3 regions of the Burkholderia sp. F1 genome follow, and region 1 is predicted to be linked to each of the others. Evidence: predicted binding sites of a transcription regulator. Region 1 holds the regulator's gene; each other region holds the start of a gene.
The links. The regulator LexA, encoded in region 1, represses DNA repair genes until DNA is damaged. The targets are predictions, from matches to a motif close to ACTGTATNNNNATACAGT.

Region 1 (5,174 bases):
GCGAACGCGAGCAGCGACGGCACGAGCGCGCGGGCGTCGTGCGCCGACACGCCGAAATAGCGGCTGAACACCAGCAGATTCTCGCGAACCGTGAAATCCGGGTCGAGATTGTCGAATTGCGGAACGACGCCGACTCGCTGGCGCGCACGGCGCGCGCGCGCCGGAACCGGTTCGCCGCATAGCGAGATCGCACCGGCGTCCGGGTACGTGATGCCGAGCAGCATCTTCAGCGTCGTGGTCTTGCCGGCGCCGTTCGGCCCGAGCAGGCCGTAGCATTCGCCGGCATGGACGCGAAAGGACAGGCCGTTGACGACGAGCTTGCCGCCATAGCGTTTTTCGACGTTCTGGAAATCGATCGGTGCGACGGACATGGGCAATGTTGTCGTTGGATGCAGCGTGGCGGACACGTCCGGCGACCGTGCGCGCCGACGCCGGGGCGCGAACCGATGCGCCGGTGGACGGTCACACCGGCATGACGGCAAAACGCGATGCCGGCGCGCAGCCTGCGTGTGACGCGAACGGGCGGCCCGATCGGGCCATTCTAGTGCATTGCCTGCACGTCTTCAGGGCGTGCGCGCACGACGCGGTGCCGGCGCTTGCCGATCATGCACTGCATCATCGCGTATCGGCCGCACGGGGCGAATCAGCGTTTTCCATCCCTTGCGTCCCGGATTGCGGCGCACCATGATGAATGCGTAGGGTTCGTTGTCTCGAATGGGAGGGCTCATGGCTAGCTACAACAAGATTTTGCTGTGTTATGACGGCACGCTCGAGGGACGCAAGGCATTGCGTTGCGGCGCCAATCTCGCGCTGGACCTGAAGGCCGAGACGCACTTGCTGTCCGTCGTCGACATGCGTTCGAGCATTGCGCAAAGCGCCGGATTGTTGACCGATGTCGCGTGTGGCCGCTTCGAGGAAACGGCGCGCGAAATCCTGCAGGAAGGCGTGGACTGGCTGCGCGAACGCGGATTGCAGGCGGAAGGGCATTTCGCGTTTGGCTACCCGATCGACGAGATCGCCAACCTCGCCGCGGAACTGAAGGTGGACCTGATCGTGGTCGGGCACCGCTGCCGCAGCGGGTTGTCGAGATGGTGGATGGGTTCGGGCAATACGCAACTGCTCGATCGCGTGAACTGCAGCATCCTGGTTGCGTGCTCGTCCGCCGAAGAGCAGAAGGCCGAAATCGCTCGAGAACGCGACGCGGCGGCGACCGCCGCCAGATGACTGCCTAACAGTTTTATCGTCTGACCGGCGCCGGCTCGTGCTGTGCGCCGGCCGTCCGCCGGCCGCGCGCGGCGCCGGTACGCTGCCGGTTCAGCCGTGCAGGTCGATCGCGGACAGCTTCCACGAAAACAGCCCGACGCGGTGAAGTATCGCCGCGTAGCGCGTCCCATCCGCGCTGCGCTGGTACGTCACGACGAATTCGTCGACGCTCCGGTAGCCGGCGCTCGTTTGCTGCTGCCTCGGCGCGCTGGCCTGCGACGAAGTGGTTGATGCCGGTGCGGCCGGCGCGGCCGGCGCGCTGCCGGCGGCCGCGTTCGGCCCATTCGTCGATGCGGCGCTGCCAGCCGAATCGGCCGGCGGCTGTGCCGGCCACTCGGGCGGCCGCTCGCCCGGATTGCCCCGTGGCGGCAATCCGCTCATCAGCGCCGCGACGCCTTCCGGGGTCGCGTAGGCGTCAACCAGTGGCCCGATCAATGCTGAACCGATCAACGCGCCGATCACGGCGAACGGGTTGTTCTGCCGTTTGGCGTCGATCCGGCGCATCAACTCGTCGGTGACCTGCTGCTTCAGGCTGATGCGCAGCGACGGGAAATCCACGTACTCGCTGACCGCCTGCGCATCGCGCGCATCGATCGCCGACTTCAGGCGGCCGAGTGCGACGTAGGGTGACGCATACGCATAGCCGATCGCCGCGATGACGACGGCGGCCAGCACGACGATCAACAGGGGTTTGAGCCGCCTGGGGCGGCCCGGTGCATGACTCACGATGCCTCCGGTGCGGGAATGTTCCGCAATCAGAGACTGCCTTGCGCGATCGAACGTTCCTCGGCGATGCAGTGATCGATCATCCGGCACACCGCCTCGATCGTCCCGACCATGATCAGGCGCGACGAACCATGGTAGACCCGCACCGGCGCGCGGCGCGCCGGTTCCGCGTGATTCAGGCCGGCGTTCAGCGATACCCGCGCGAACGCAGGCAGCGCCGACGGCAGCAACGACGCTTGCCGTTCGACTGCTTCTTCTTGACCGGTGGGCGCCGCGACGGTCAGCGGCACGCACGGCGTGCGGCCGCGCAGGTGACGCAGGCGACCGAATTGGCGGAAAGGCAGCAGGCGGGCAAGGCGTTCCATGGTGTTCTCCTGAGCGAGACGGATTGTCAGAATTCGCCCGAGCGAATCAGCCCGACGGCGATGCCTTCCAGCGCGAATTCCGCGCTGCCGGCCTTGACGAAGATGTTTTCGTAATCAGGGTTCTCCGCGATCAGCTCGAGGCCGCCGGGCCGGCGCTTCAGGCGCTTGACGGTGACGTCGTCGCCCAGACGCGCGACGATGATCTGGCCGTCCTTCGCTTCCGTGCGCTTCTGCACGGCGAGCAGGTCGCCGTCGAGGATGCCGGCGTCGCGCATCGACAGGCCGCGAACCTTCAGCAGGTAGTCCGGCTTGCTGGAGAACAGCGCGGGATCGCACGCGAAATGCTGCGAGATGTGCTCCTGCGCGAGGATCGGGCTACCTGCCGCGACCCGGCCGACGAGCGGCAGCGACAGCTGCATCAGGGCCGCGTGCGGCAGCGTGAACTGGTGCGGCGCGTCGTCGCCGCCGAGCAGGCGGATGCCGCGCGACGCACCGGCCGCCAGCTCGATCACGCCTTTGCGCGCCAGTGCGCGCAGGTGCTCCTCGGCCGCATTCGGCGAACTGAAGCCCAGTTCGGCCGCGATCTCGGCACGGGTGGGCGGGAAGCCGGAGCGCTCGATCGCGCGGCGGATCAAGTCGAACACTTGCTGCTGGCGGGCGGTGAGTTTGGTCATGGCTTAACTGTATGGATAGACAGTGAGCTGTATTTTTATACAGTACTCCGGGAATTTCAAGTGTTACGTGAGGTTCGTCGCGATCGCGTCGATTCCGGCGTGATCCGGCGACGTCCGGACGCCGGTTCGTCCGCGGCAACCGACGATTCCGTCTGCGTTAGCACTTTTTAGTATTAAAAAATAAGGAACGATTATTTTTAATCATGTAACCCGTTCGATAGACTGGCTCGCATCTCGCAATACCGACAACATGACCGACAACACGGGAGAAGCACGGATGGTGAAGCGCAATACGGGACTGGCGAGCGGGGCGCGCCGCTTGATCGCAACCTTCGCGCTGGGCGCGGCCGCGGCGCTGGGCGTCGTCGCGCAGGCGCACGCCGACGCGACTTTCCTGAACGTGTCGTACGACCCGACGCGCGAGCTGTATCAGGACTTCAACCAGGCGTTCGGCAAGGAATGGAAGGCGAAGACGGGCGAGACCGTCAACTTCAAGCAGTCGCACGGCGGCTCGGGCGCGCAGGCGCGCTCGGTGCTCGACGGGCTGCAGGCGGACGTCGTGACGCTCGCGCTCGCGTACGACATCGACGCGCTCGCGAACAAGGGGCTCGTCAACAAGGACTGGCAGAAGCGCTTGCCCGACAACGCGTCGCCGTACACGTCGACGATCGTGTTCCTGGTGCGCAAGGGCAATCCGAAGGGCATCAGGGACTGGGACGACCTGACGAAGCCGGGCGTGTCGATCGTCACGCCGAACCCGAAGACCTCGGGCGGCGCGCGCTGGAACTATCTCGCCGCATGGGCGTATGCGGTGCACAAGCCGGGCGGCAACGAGCAGACCGCGAAGGATTTCGTCACGAAGCTCTACAAGAACGCGGGCGTGCTCGACTCAGGCGCGCGAGGAGCGACGACGAGCTTCGTGCAGCGCGGCATCGGCGACGTGCTGATCGCGTGGGAGAACGAGGCGTTCCTGTCGATCAAGGAATTCGGCACCGACAAGTTCGAGATCGTCGTGCCGTCGGTGAGCATCCTGGCCGAGCCGCCGGTCGCGATCGTCGACAAGGTGGTCGACAAGAAGGGCTCGCGCAAGCTCGCCGAGGCGTACCTGAACTACCTGTACAGCCCGCAGGGCCAGGAGATCGCGGCGCGCAACTACTACCGGCCGCGCTCGAAGGACGTGCCGGCGGCGCTGACGAAGCAGTTCCCGAAATTGAAGCTGTACACGGTCGACGACACGTTCGGCGGCTGGACGAATGCGCAGAAGACGCATTTCGCAGACGGCGGCGTGTTCGATTCGATCTACAAGCCGCAGTGACGACATAACGACAGCGGCGCGCGACAGCAGCGCGCCGCACCCCGGCGTTCGCGCCGGACCCATGTGATTCGACCCAGCAAGAGCATCCGATGACGACGTACACCTTTCGCAAGCCGAGCGCGCTGCCCGGTTTCGGCGTGACGCTCGGCATCACGGTGGCCTATTTGAGCCTCGTGGTGCTGATTCCGCTCGCCGCCACGTTCCTGAAGACCGCGACGCTTTCGTGGGACCAGTTCGTCGCGGCCGTCGCGTCGCCGCGCGTGCTCGCGTCGTACCGGCTGACGTTCTCGGCGGCGCTGGGCGGCGCGCTGATCAACGCGGTGTTCGGCTTCCTCGTCGCGTGGGTGCTCGTGCGCTACACGTTCCCGTTCAAGCGCGTCGTCGATGCGATCGTCGACCTGCCGTTCGCGCTGCCGACGTCGGTCGCCGGCATTTCGCTCGCCGCCGTCTACGCGACCAACGGCTGGGTCGGCCAGTATCTCGCGCCGTTCGGCGTCAAGATCGCGTTCACGCCGCTCGGCGTGCTGGTCGCGCTGACCTTCATCGGGCTGCCGTTCGTCGTGCGCACCGTGCAGCCGGTGCTCGAGGATTTCGAGCGCGAGCAGGAGGAGGCCGCCGCGTGCCTGGGCGCGTCGCGCTGGCTGACGTTCCGCCGCGTCGTGCTGCCGGCCGTGCTGCCGGCGCTGCTGACCGGTTTCGCGCTCGCGTTCGCGCGCGCGCTCGGCGAATACGGCTCGGTGATCTTCATCGCCGGCAACGTGCCGATGAAGTCCGAGATCACGTCGCTCTTGATCATCACGAAGCTCGAGCAGTACGACTACGCGGGCGCGA
Region 2 (5,174 bases), 1.9 Mb from region 1:
GGATCGCCGTCATCACGTCCTGCAGCGGCTTGCACGAACGCTTGTGCATCGTCACGTCGCCGAGCGCGACGATGCGCACGCCGCGCCGCTCGCCCGCCGCACGAATCTCCTCGCGTTGCGCGCCGTCCAGCGCTCGCTGCAACTGCACGAGCCCGAGCCGCGCACGCTCGCCGAACGTTGCACGAAACCATGCGACCTGCGCATCGAGCACGTTCGCGCGAACCGGATATGCCGGCACGAGGATCGCGAAGCAGTCGGGCATCCCGCGCAAGTGCGCGAATTTCGCGGGAGGCGCCGACAACATCCGCGGCGTCAGTCGATACGTACCCTTCGGCGCTTCCATCCGCCGCCACGAAATCAGTTCGGACAGGTTGCCGTAGCCTTCGCGGTTCTGCGCTAGCAGCACGAGCCCGAACGCGCCGGGGCCCGGATCGTGGCCGGGTGGAACATCATCCGGCGTCACCTCGAAGTACGCGCCGACGATCAGCGGCAGCCCTTTCGCCTGCGCCGCGACATGCATCCGCGGCGCGCCCGCGAGCGAGCATTCGTCGGTGATCGCGATCCCGCGATAGCCGAGCTCGACCGCGCGCTCGACCAGCTCCTCCGCATGCGACGCGCCATGCAGGAACGAAAAGTTCGAACGGCAGAACAGCTCCGCGTAATCGGGCAGCAACTTGAATTCCGCAACCATCACCACTCACCCGAACAGGCCGTGCAGGAACCAGCGCGGTTCGGACTCGCTCCCCGACCGCTCCTTGAATACCCAGTAACACGCGCCGGCCTCGTCCTGCGCAACGCAGTAATCGCGTGCAGCCAGCTGACCGTCGAACCACCCCGCCTCGATCCGCTCGGGCGACGACATCATCCTGAGCGGCGTATGGAACACCGGCCGGTTCTCGCGCATCAGCAGCGGCTGCGGCTCGGCCAGCAGCCACACGGGACGCGGCGGCGCGGCCGGCGGCCCGGCAGCCGGCTTGCCGGCCTGCGCGTCGAGCGGCAGCCAGCGGTTCGCGGCCTCGGGCCGGTGATCGGCGACGGGCGCCGCGCGCAATACGTTCTCCGCGCCAAGCCGCGCGACCAGCAGCTCGATGAGCCGCGCACGCGTCTCGCGCGTGCCGCCCGGCTCGGGAAACAGGTCATCGGCCGGCGGCGCGACTGACTCGACACGCGTGGCCGTCAGGCGCACCGCGATCACCGCGGCGGGCAGCTCGACGCGGGCAAGCCGCTCGCCGAGCAGCCGCATGAAGTGCGCCTCGTCGCGCACGGGCGACGCGAACGCGAGTTCGAGCGGGGTCGGCGGCACGGCCTGGCGGCCGCGCTCGTGCTCGAGACCGAACGTCATCGCGGCCAGCGACAGCTGCCGCGCGGACAGCCAGCCGCACAGCTGCACGACGAGTCGCCGCGCGGCGAACAGCACGGCCTCCGCGTATTCGACGCGCTCCGGCAATTCGAGCCGCACGTCGAACACGGGCGGCACCGGCATCCACGCCAGCGGCTCGACCGCATCGCCGTATGCGCGGTCGAGCGCGGCCAGCAGCGCGGGACCGCAGCGGCGCTGCAGCCCCGCGCGCGGCAGGCCGCGCAGGTCGGCCAGCGTGCGGCAGCCGAGGCCGTCGAACCAGTCCGCATACGGACGCGCGTCGGGCAGCAGCACGCACGGCAGAGCGTCGAGCGCGCGGACGAGCGACGCATGGCCGGCCACCCGGCGCCGGCTGCGCGAGCGGGCCGACGCGCGCGCGAGCAGCCACGCGCCGCGCCCGGTCGGCGCGGCGGACAGGCACGCTGCATAGCCGAGCGCCGCGAGCGTCGCGCGCACCTGGCGGCACAGCGACGGCAGGCCGCCGAACAGGCGCAGGCTCGGGCCGACATCGACGACGAGCGTCGCTTCGTCGTCGAGCGCGACGCACGGCGAGAAGCGCAGCAGCGCGAGCGCGACCGCGCGCAGCGCATCGGCCTCGCGCGCCGGGTCGCGCTCGACGAGCTGCGTGTGCGGCGCGAGCGTCAGCACGCCGCCGCGCTTCATGCCCGCGCGCACGCCCTGCCGGTGCGCGGCCGCGTCGGCGATCAGCACGACGCCCTGCTCGAGCACCGCACAGCCGGCCTCGCCGTCAGACGGCGGCGGGGCGCGCACGTCGAGCGGCAGGCGCGGCAGATGGATGCCGAGCAAGACGCGCATAGCGGCTCTCCACGATGGGCGACGGCAGGTCGAGCACGAGCGGCTCGCTGCGTGCGGGGCCGCGACGCTTGACGATGTCGATCGACACGCCGCCCGGCACCGGATGCAGCGCGACGCGCAGCACGGCCGGCGACGGCTGCCGCGCGGCCGGCAGCGGGCGCAGCATCACGAACAGCGTGTCGCCCGTGCGCGCGGCCGCGAGATGCAGGCGCCGCAGCGCATCGGGCCGCGCGTCCTGCCAGAGCAGCAGCGCACCGCAGCAGCCTGTCTTGAGCGCCTGCTCGGCGGCCCACAGCGCGTCCGTGCGGCTGCCGGCGCGCAGCCACAGCAGCGCGTCGGCCGGCACGCCGAGACCGGCGAGCGCGGTCGCATGCGGCGACTGCGGCGGCGCGACGAGCGCGAGCGGCCGCCGGGCGCTGACGGTGTGCGCGAGCGCGGGCGCGAGCAGCCGCATCTCGCCGCAGCCCGGCTGCGCGGCCAGCAGTTCGACGAGCCCGCCGACCGGCCAGCCGCCGCCCGGCAACTCGGCGGACAGCGACGCGAAACCCGTGTCGATCGTGCGCGGACCGCCGCGCGCGAGCTGCGAGCCGCGCCATAGCGACGGATGAAGGGATTCAGGAGAAATGGAGGATGCGAGCATGACGCCACCCACAACTGTATGGATATACAGTATATGGCAATGCGCTCGCGTCGCACAGCGCCGGTGCGAAACCGGCTTTTCATCAGACGAAGGACGGGGAGCAAGCCGGGCCGGGCGTCACGAGGCGACGCGCCCGGTCAGGTTCGGCCCGGCCAGGTTCGGCCCGGCTTGATCAACCGACTCGGAGCGACCGGCCGGCGCGGCTGTGCCGGCCGGCCCACGCGCCGCGCATCAGCCAAGCAGCAGCGCATCGTCGTCGAGCTGCTCGTGCCGCACCCTCTCGAACATCTGCAGCAGGTCCGGCACGTCGAGCCCCTTGCGCGCGTCGCCCGACACGTCGAGCACGACCTGCCCCTGGTGCAGCATCACCGTGCGGTCGCCGTAGTCGAGCGCCTGCCGCATGCTGTGCGTGACCATCATCGTCGTCAGCCGGCTCTCGGCGACGATGCGCGCGGTCAGCTCCAGCACGAACGCGGCCGTCTTCGGGTCGAGCGCGGCCGTATGCTCGTCGAGCAGCAGGATCCGCGACGGCCGCAGCGACGCCATCAGCAGGCTCACGGCCTGCCGCTGGCCGCCCGACAGCAGCCCGATCCGGTCGGTCAGCCGGTTCTCGAGGCCGAGATTGAGCAGCCGCAGCTTGTCGCGAAACAGCTCGCGCGACGGCCGATCGAGCGCGGCCTTGAAGCCGCGCCGCCCGCCCCGCGCCATCGCGAGCGCCATGTTCTCCTCGATCGTCAGCGCCTCGCAGGTGCCGGCCATCGGGTCCTGGAACACGCGCGCGACGAGGTGCGCGCGGTCCCACGCGGGCTGGCGCGTGACGTCCGCGCCGTCGATCGCGATGCGGCCCGCATCGACCGCCTGGTCGCCGCTGATCGCGTTGAGGAAGGTCGACTTGCCCGCGCCGTTCGAGCCGATCACCGCGACGAACTGGCCGTCCGGAATATCGAGCGACAGCCCGCGCAGCGCACGCGTCTCGATCGGCGTGCCGGGATTGAACGTGAGTTTCAGGTCTTGTGCGGACAGCATGTCATGCCCCTCCGTTCTTGCGCGCGAACAGCTTCTTGCGCGTCGCCGGCAGCACCAGCGCGATCGTGACGAGCGCGGCGGTCACCAGGTTCAGGTCCTGCGCCTTCAGGCCGATGAATTCGCTGTTCAGCGCGAGCGCGATGAAGAAGCGGTAGACGATCGCGCCGAGCACGACCGCGAGCGTCGTCAGCACCAGCCGGCGCGCGGGCAGCAGCGTCTCGCCGATGATCACCGCGGCCAGCCCGATCACGATCGTGCCGATCCCCATCGAGATGTCCGCGCCGCCCTGCGTCTGCGCGAAGAGGGCCCCCGCGAGCGCGACGAGCGCGTTCGACAGCGCCATCCCGGCGAGCGTCGCGCGGCCGGTGGCGATGCCCTGCGCGCGCGCCATCCGCGGGTTCGCGCCGGTCGCGCGCATCGCGAGGCCGAGCTGCGACGAGAAGAACCAGTCGAGGCCGAGCTTCGCGACCACGACGACGACGGCGAGCAGCGCCGGGCGCAGCACGTAGTCGGGCAGCCAGTCCGGCTGCAGCACGGTGAAGAGCGTCGGCTCGGTGATGAGCGGCACGTTCGGCCGGCCCATGATCCGCAGGTTCACCGAATAGAGCGCGATCATCATCAGGATGCTGGCGAGCAGATCCATGATCTTCAGGCGCACGTTGAGCCAGCCGGTGACGAAGCCGGCCACGGCGCCCGCGACGATCGCGAAGCCGGTCGCCGCGAACGGGTCGAAGCCGGCCGAGATCAGCGTCGCGGCCACGGCACCGCCGAGCGGGAAGCTGCCGTCGACGGTCAGGTCGGGAAAGTTGAGGATGCGGAACGAGATCAGCACCCCGAGCGCGACGAGGCTGAAGATCAGGCCGATCTCCAGTGCGCCCAGAAACGAGAACAGAGACATGGTGGGGAAATCCTGTTGCTTCCCGGCCGGACGGGTGCGGCCGGGCGAAGCGAACGAGCGGCCCCGGTAAGGGCCGAGCGTCCGGCGGTTTCGTTCAGGCCCGGATCGGGGCCTTCAAGCGCGGCGGCCGGCAGCGGCTTACTTGATGACCGTCTTCGCGTCCTTGACGAGATCCTGCGACAGCGTCACGCCCTGCTTCGCGGCCGCGCCCGTGTTCACGAACAGCTCGAGGTTGCTGCTCGTCTCCGACGCGATCGCGCCCGGCTTCTCGCCCTTCAGGATGCGCGCGACGACCTTGCCGGTCTGCCGGCCGAGATCGCCGTAGTTGATGCCGAGCGCCGCGATGCCGCCGCGCTTCACGCTGTCGGTGTCGCCCGCGACGAGCGGGATCTTCGCTTCGTTCGCGACCTTCACGAGCGCTTCGTACGCGGACA
Region 3 (5,174 bases), 610 kb from region 1:
CTGATCTCGGGCGAATGGACCGGCACGATGAACCTGACCGAGCCGCAGGCCGGCTCGGACCTCGCGCTGGTGCGCTCGCGCGCCGAGCCGCAGGGCGACGGGTCGTACAAGGTGTTCGGCACCAAGATCTTCATCACGTGGGGCGAGCACGACATGGCCGAGAACATCGTCCACCTCGTGCTGGCGCGCACGCCGAATGCGCCGGAAGGCGTGAAGGGGATTTCGCTGTTCATCGTGCCGAAGTTCCTCGTCAACGACGACGGCAGCCTCGGCGCGCGCAATGACGTGCACTGCGTGTCGATCGAGCACAAGCTCGGCATCAAGGCGAGCCCGACCGCGGTGCTGCAATACGGCGACCATGGCGGCGCGGTCGGCTACCTGATCGGCGAGGAGAATCGCGGCCTCGAATACATGTTCATCATGATGAACGCGGCGCGCTTCGGCGTCGGGATGCAGGGGATCGGCGTGGCCGATCGTGCGTACCAGAAGGCGGCGGCATTCGCGAAGGAGCGGGTGCAGAGCCGGCCGGTCGACGGCTCGGCGAAGCAGTCGGTGGCGATCATCCAGCACCCGGACGTGCGGCGGATGCTCGGCACGATGCGCGCGCTGACGGAAGGCGCGCGGGCGCTGGCCTATGTGGCGGCCGCGCACAGCGACATTGCGCACCGCCATTCGGACGAGGCGACGCGCGCGCGCCACCAGGCGATCTACGAGTACCTGGTGCCGGTCGTGAAGGGCTGGAGCACGGAGATGGTGAACGACGTTGCGAGCCTGGGCGTGCAGGTGCACGGCGGGATGGGCTTCATCGAGGAGACGGGTGCCGCGCAGTACTACCGCGACGCGCGGATCCTGGCGATCTACGAAGGGACGACGGCGATCCAGGCGAACGACCTGGTGGGCCGCAAGACGGTGCGCGACGGCGGCGCGGTGGCGAAGGCGCTGCTCGGCGAGATCGGTCGGACGGTCGACGCGCTGGGCAAGCTCGACGGCGCGGCGGCGGCGTCGATGAAGGCGCAGCTGGAGAAGGGCGCGCGGGCGCTGTCGGCGGTGGTCGATTATGTGGTGGCGAACACGAAGCAGGACCCGAACGCGGTGTTCGCGGGCAGCGTGCCGTACCTGAAGCTGGCGGGCGTGGTGCTGTGCGGGTGGCAGATGGCGCGCGCGCTGGTGGTGGCGCATGCGAACCGCGCGAGCGATCCGGCGTTCTTCGATGCGAAGATCGCGATTGCGCAGTTCTACGCGGAACACATTCTCGTGCAGGCGGGCGGGTTCGAGGCGTCGATCGTCGGCGCGAAGGGCGGCGAGGGTGTACTCGCGTTGACGGAAGACCAGTTCTGACGCCGGCGTGGGATGCAATGCCAAAAGGCGCCCTCGGGCGCCTTTTGGCTTGACTCAGACCGGCCCGCTGCAGCGGGCCGGTGCGACTTACGCGTAAGCGGGACGCGGCTGGCCTGCCACGTCCTTCAGGTAGCGGTGCACCGACAGGTCGTCCGCCTGGATCGCCGGCTGCTTGCCGGAAATGAGGTCGGCGAGCAGTTGGCCGGAGCCGCACGACATCGTCCAGCCGAGCGTGCCGTGGCCGGTGTTCAGGAACAGGTTCGACACCGGCGTGCGACCGACGATCGGCGTGCCGTCCGGCGTCATCGGGCGCAGGCCGGTCCAGAACGTCGCCTTCGACGTATCGCCGCCGCCCGGGAACAGGTCGTTCACGCACATCTCGAGCGTTTCGCGGCGCGCGTCGCGCAGGCGCTTGTCGAAGCCGACGATTTCCGCCATCCCGCCGACGCGGATGCGCTGGTCGAAACGCGTGATCGCGATCTTGTAGGTTTCGTCGAGCACGGTCGACACCGGCGCGGCCGCTTCGTCGACGATCGGCGCGGTGATCGAATAGCCCTTGAGCGGATACACCGGAATCTTCATCAGGTTCGCGATGAAGCGGGTCGAGTAAGAGCCGAGCGCGACGACATAAGCGTCAGCGCGCACCATCTCGCCGCCGCACTGCACGCCGGCGATCTTGCCGCCGGCGACCGCGAGCGCGTCGATCGGCGTGTTGTAGCGGAACTTGACGCCGAGCCCTTCGGCGAGCGCGGCGAGGCGCGTCGTGAACAACTGGCAGTCGCCGGTTTCGTCGCCCGGCAGGCGCAGGCCGCCCGTCAGCTTGTGCGACACCGCGGCAAGCGCCGGTTCGGCGTTCTTCAGCTCGGCCGGCGACAGCAGTTCGAACGGCACGTTCGCGTCCTGCAGCACCGCGATGTCCTTCGCCGCGCCGTCGAGCTGCTGCTGCGTGCGGAACAGTTGCAGCGTGCCGCCCGTGCGGCCTTCGTACGCGATGCCCGTGTCGGCGCGCAGCGCCTGGATGCAATCGCGGCTGTATTCGGCGAGACGGACCATGCGGCCCTTGTTCACTGCGTAGCGCTCGGCCGTGCAGTTGCGCAGCATCTGCCACATCCATTGCAGCTGGAAGCGGGTGCCGTCGAGGCGGATCGCGAGCGGCGCGTGCTTCTCGAACATCCACTTGACCGCCTTCAGCGGCACGCCGGGCGCGGCCCACGGCGCCGCGTAGCCGGGCGAGATCTGGCCCGCGTTCGCGAAGCTCGTATCGAGCGCCGGGCCGGCCTCCCGGTCGATCACCGTGACTTCATGACCGGCGCGCGCGAGGTAATACGCGCTTGCCACGCCCACTACACCGCTGCCCAGAACGACGACTCGCATAGCTGCTCCAGATGGAAGGACCAGATCGAGGCCGGATGCACCCGCGGCTCCGTGTAACCTCTAGCTGATCTAGTTTTTTTCGCTATGGTATTGTCGAATGTGCAGTTTTTGTTATCGTATTTTTTGGCTTTTCAGCATAAACAAATGAGAACCCAACGCCAACCGGTACGCACGCTCGACAAGCTCGACCGGCGCATCCTCAAACTGCTCCAGAACGACGGCCGGATGGCGATGAAGGATCTCGCCGAGCAGGTCGGACTGACCGTCACTCCGTGCATCGAGCGCGTGCGGCGCATGGAGCGCGACGGCGTGATCACCGGCTATCACGCGCGGGTCGATCCGGCCCAGCTCGGCGCGGCGCTGCTCGTGTTCGTCGAGATCACGCTCGGTCACAAGGGCGGCAACATGTTCGAGCAGTTCCGCCGGGAGGTGATGAAGATCGACGAGGTGCTCGAGTGCCATCTCGTGTCGGGTGATTTCGACTATCTGATCAAGGCGCGGATCGGCGAGATGGCCGACTACCGCAAGCTGCTGGGCGACATCCTGCTGCAGCTGCCGGGCGCAGTGCAGTCGAAGAGCTATGTCGTGATGGAGGAAATCAAGGAGACGCTGACGATTTCGGTCGACGAATAGGCCCCTTGCCTCGTCCCATTGTTTCACCCTTATCTCGCCCTTGGCACGCTGCACTCAATACTGTATAAATATACAGTATTGAGTGCAGGTGACTGGGTGGCGAGATGGACGATCGATCCGACAATGAATTTCCGGTTGCGCCGCCCACACCTCGCAAGGGGCGCGGAGCGGTCGACAATCTGCAGGGGCGGTACGAGACGGCGCTTCGCGAGGCGGTCGACGACGGCTGGACGCACGAGGCGGACGACGCCGATTTGCCGGCCCCGCTGCGCACGCAGGTGTTCGAGGAGCGGGCGCGCAGCATCCTCACGCGCAACCAGTCGCCCGACATTCCGTTCAGCGTGTCGCTCAATCCGTATCGCGGCTGCGAGCATGGCTGCATCTATTGTTTCGCGCGGCCGACGCACAGCTATCTCGGCCTGTCGCCGGGGCTCGATTTCGAGAGTCGCATCTATGCGAAGGTCAACGCGGCCGAACTGCTCGAGCGCGAGATTTCCAGAAAGCGCTACGTGCCGGAGCCAATCGCGCTCGGCGTCAATACCGATGCATACCAGCCGGTCGAGCGGGATCTGCGCATCACGCGCAGCGTGATTCAGGTCATGCACGATCACGGGCTGCCGTTCGCCGCGATCACGAAATCGTCGCTGATCGAGCGCGATCTCGACCTGCTGGCGCCGATGGCGGCGCGCGGGCAGGCGATGGCGGCGGTTACGATCACGACGCTCGACGCGGATCTTGCGCGCACGCTCGAGCCGCGCGCGGCGACGCCGGCCCGCCGCCTGCGCACGATCCGCGCGCTGCGCGACGCGGGGGTGCCGGTCGGCGTGAGCATCGCGCCGGTGATTCCGTTCGTCACCGAGCCGGACCTCGAGCGGGTGCTCGAAGCGTGCGCGGAAGCGGGCGCGACGCATGCGAGCTACATCATCCTGCGGCTGCCCTGGGAAGTTGCGCCGCTGTTCAGGAACTGGCTGACCGCACATTTCCCGGATCGTGCGGAGCGCGTGATGAACCGCGTGCGCGACATGCGCGGCGGCAAGGACTACGACTCGGATTTCGGCAAGCGGATGAAGGGCGAAGGGATCTGGGCGGATCTGCTGAAGCAGCGTTTTCGCCAGGCGGTCAAGCGGCTGGGGCTGAACGAGCGCGCGAACGGCATTCTCGATCTGTCGCAGTTTAGAGGGGCCGGCCATCCGGGGGCCGGCCACCCGGGGCTGCTCACCCGCGGGCCGGAGGTGGGAAGGGCGGCCACCCCTCGATCAAACGCGCGTGCGGTCGGTTCGACGTCGCGCGACGACACGCAGTTGAGCCTTTTCTAGTTTCCGGCGCGCCATCGGATGGAGGGCGACGCCGCCAGCGAAGCAGGCGTGCGGCGCGTCGCTTCAGTTTATTTATTGCGAGATCTGCTTGGCCGCTTCGACCTGAGACTCGAAATACGTCTGGAACGAGAGGGCGAGCGCCGTCATCAGCAGGAACGCGCCGATCAGCAGCGAGAAGATCACGACGAAGATCACCATCCAGCCGGAACGGCTGTGCCTGCCGGTGTCCGCATTGAATTGCGCGTCCCACTTTTCATCCGGACGCAGGCCGTAGACGATGGCCGCAAGGAAGGCCGCCAGCAGCGAAATCGCGCCGGGCAGCGCCAGCCACCAGCCGAGGCCGGCGGTGCGCTGGGTCGCGGCGAGCAGCAGGAAGCCGGGAATGCCGACGATCGTCGCGAGCAGATGGGCCCAGCCATAGACGTCCCGAAAGCCGTACAGATAGAAGCGATGCGCGCCGATCGAGCCGAACAGGAACGCGAGGGCGGCGGTAAGCGTCTTGGAGCGGAAGCG

Region 2: a site for LexA is predicted at 2,830-2,847, ahead of imuA (translesion DNA synthesis-associated protein ImuA). Genes of this name have one in related genera too.
Region 3: a site for LexA is predicted at 3,405-3,422, ahead of ACFIMZ_RS05745 (PA0069 family radical SAM protein). Genes of this name have one in related genera too.

The regions. Positions count from the first base shown of each region.
Region 1 is NZ_CP172421.1:1,780,514-1,785,687, forward strand. It holds gene nodI (nodulation factor ABC transporter ATP-binding protein NodI) at 1-371, opposite strand, end outside; gene ACFIMZ_RS08590 (hypothetical protein) at 377-688, shown strand; gene ACFIMZ_RS08595 (universal stress protein) at 727-1,224, shown strand; gene ACFIMZ_RS08600 (DUF2939 domain-containing protein) at 1,315-1,989, opposite strand; gene ACFIMZ_RS08605 (hypothetical protein) at 2,019-2,354, opposite strand; gene lexA (transcriptional repressor LexA) at 2,381-3,028, opposite strand; gene ACFIMZ_RS08615 (sulfate ABC transporter substrate-binding protein) at 3,306-4,343, shown strand; gene cysT (sulfate ABC transporter permease subunit CysT) at 4,433-5,174, shown strand, end outside.
Region 2 is NZ_CP172421.1:3,645,381-3,650,554, forward strand. It holds gene ACFIMZ_RS17170 (error-prone DNA polymerase) at 1-691, opposite strand, end outside; gene ACFIMZ_RS17175 (Y-family DNA polymerase) at 698-2,176, opposite strand; gene imuA (translesion DNA synthesis-associated protein ImuA) at 2,109-2,816, opposite strand; gene ACFIMZ_RS17185 (ABC transporter ATP-binding protein) at 3,048-3,842, opposite strand; gene ACFIMZ_RS17190 (ABC transporter permease) at 3,844-4,740, opposite strand; gene ACFIMZ_RS17195 (ABC transporter substrate-binding protein) at 4,879-5,174, opposite strand, start outside.
Region 3 is NZ_CP172421.1:1,175,353-1,180,526, forward strand. It holds gene ACFIMZ_RS05730 (acyl-CoA dehydrogenase) at 1-1,338, shown strand, start outside; gene ACFIMZ_RS05735 (D-amino acid dehydrogenase) at 1,426-2,712, opposite strand; gene ACFIMZ_RS05740 (Lrp/AsnC ligand binding domain-containing protein) at 2,857-3,345, shown strand; gene ACFIMZ_RS05745 (PA0069 family radical SAM protein) at 3,450-4,661, shown strand; gene ACFIMZ_RS05750 (NINE protein) at 4,734-5,174, opposite strand, start outside.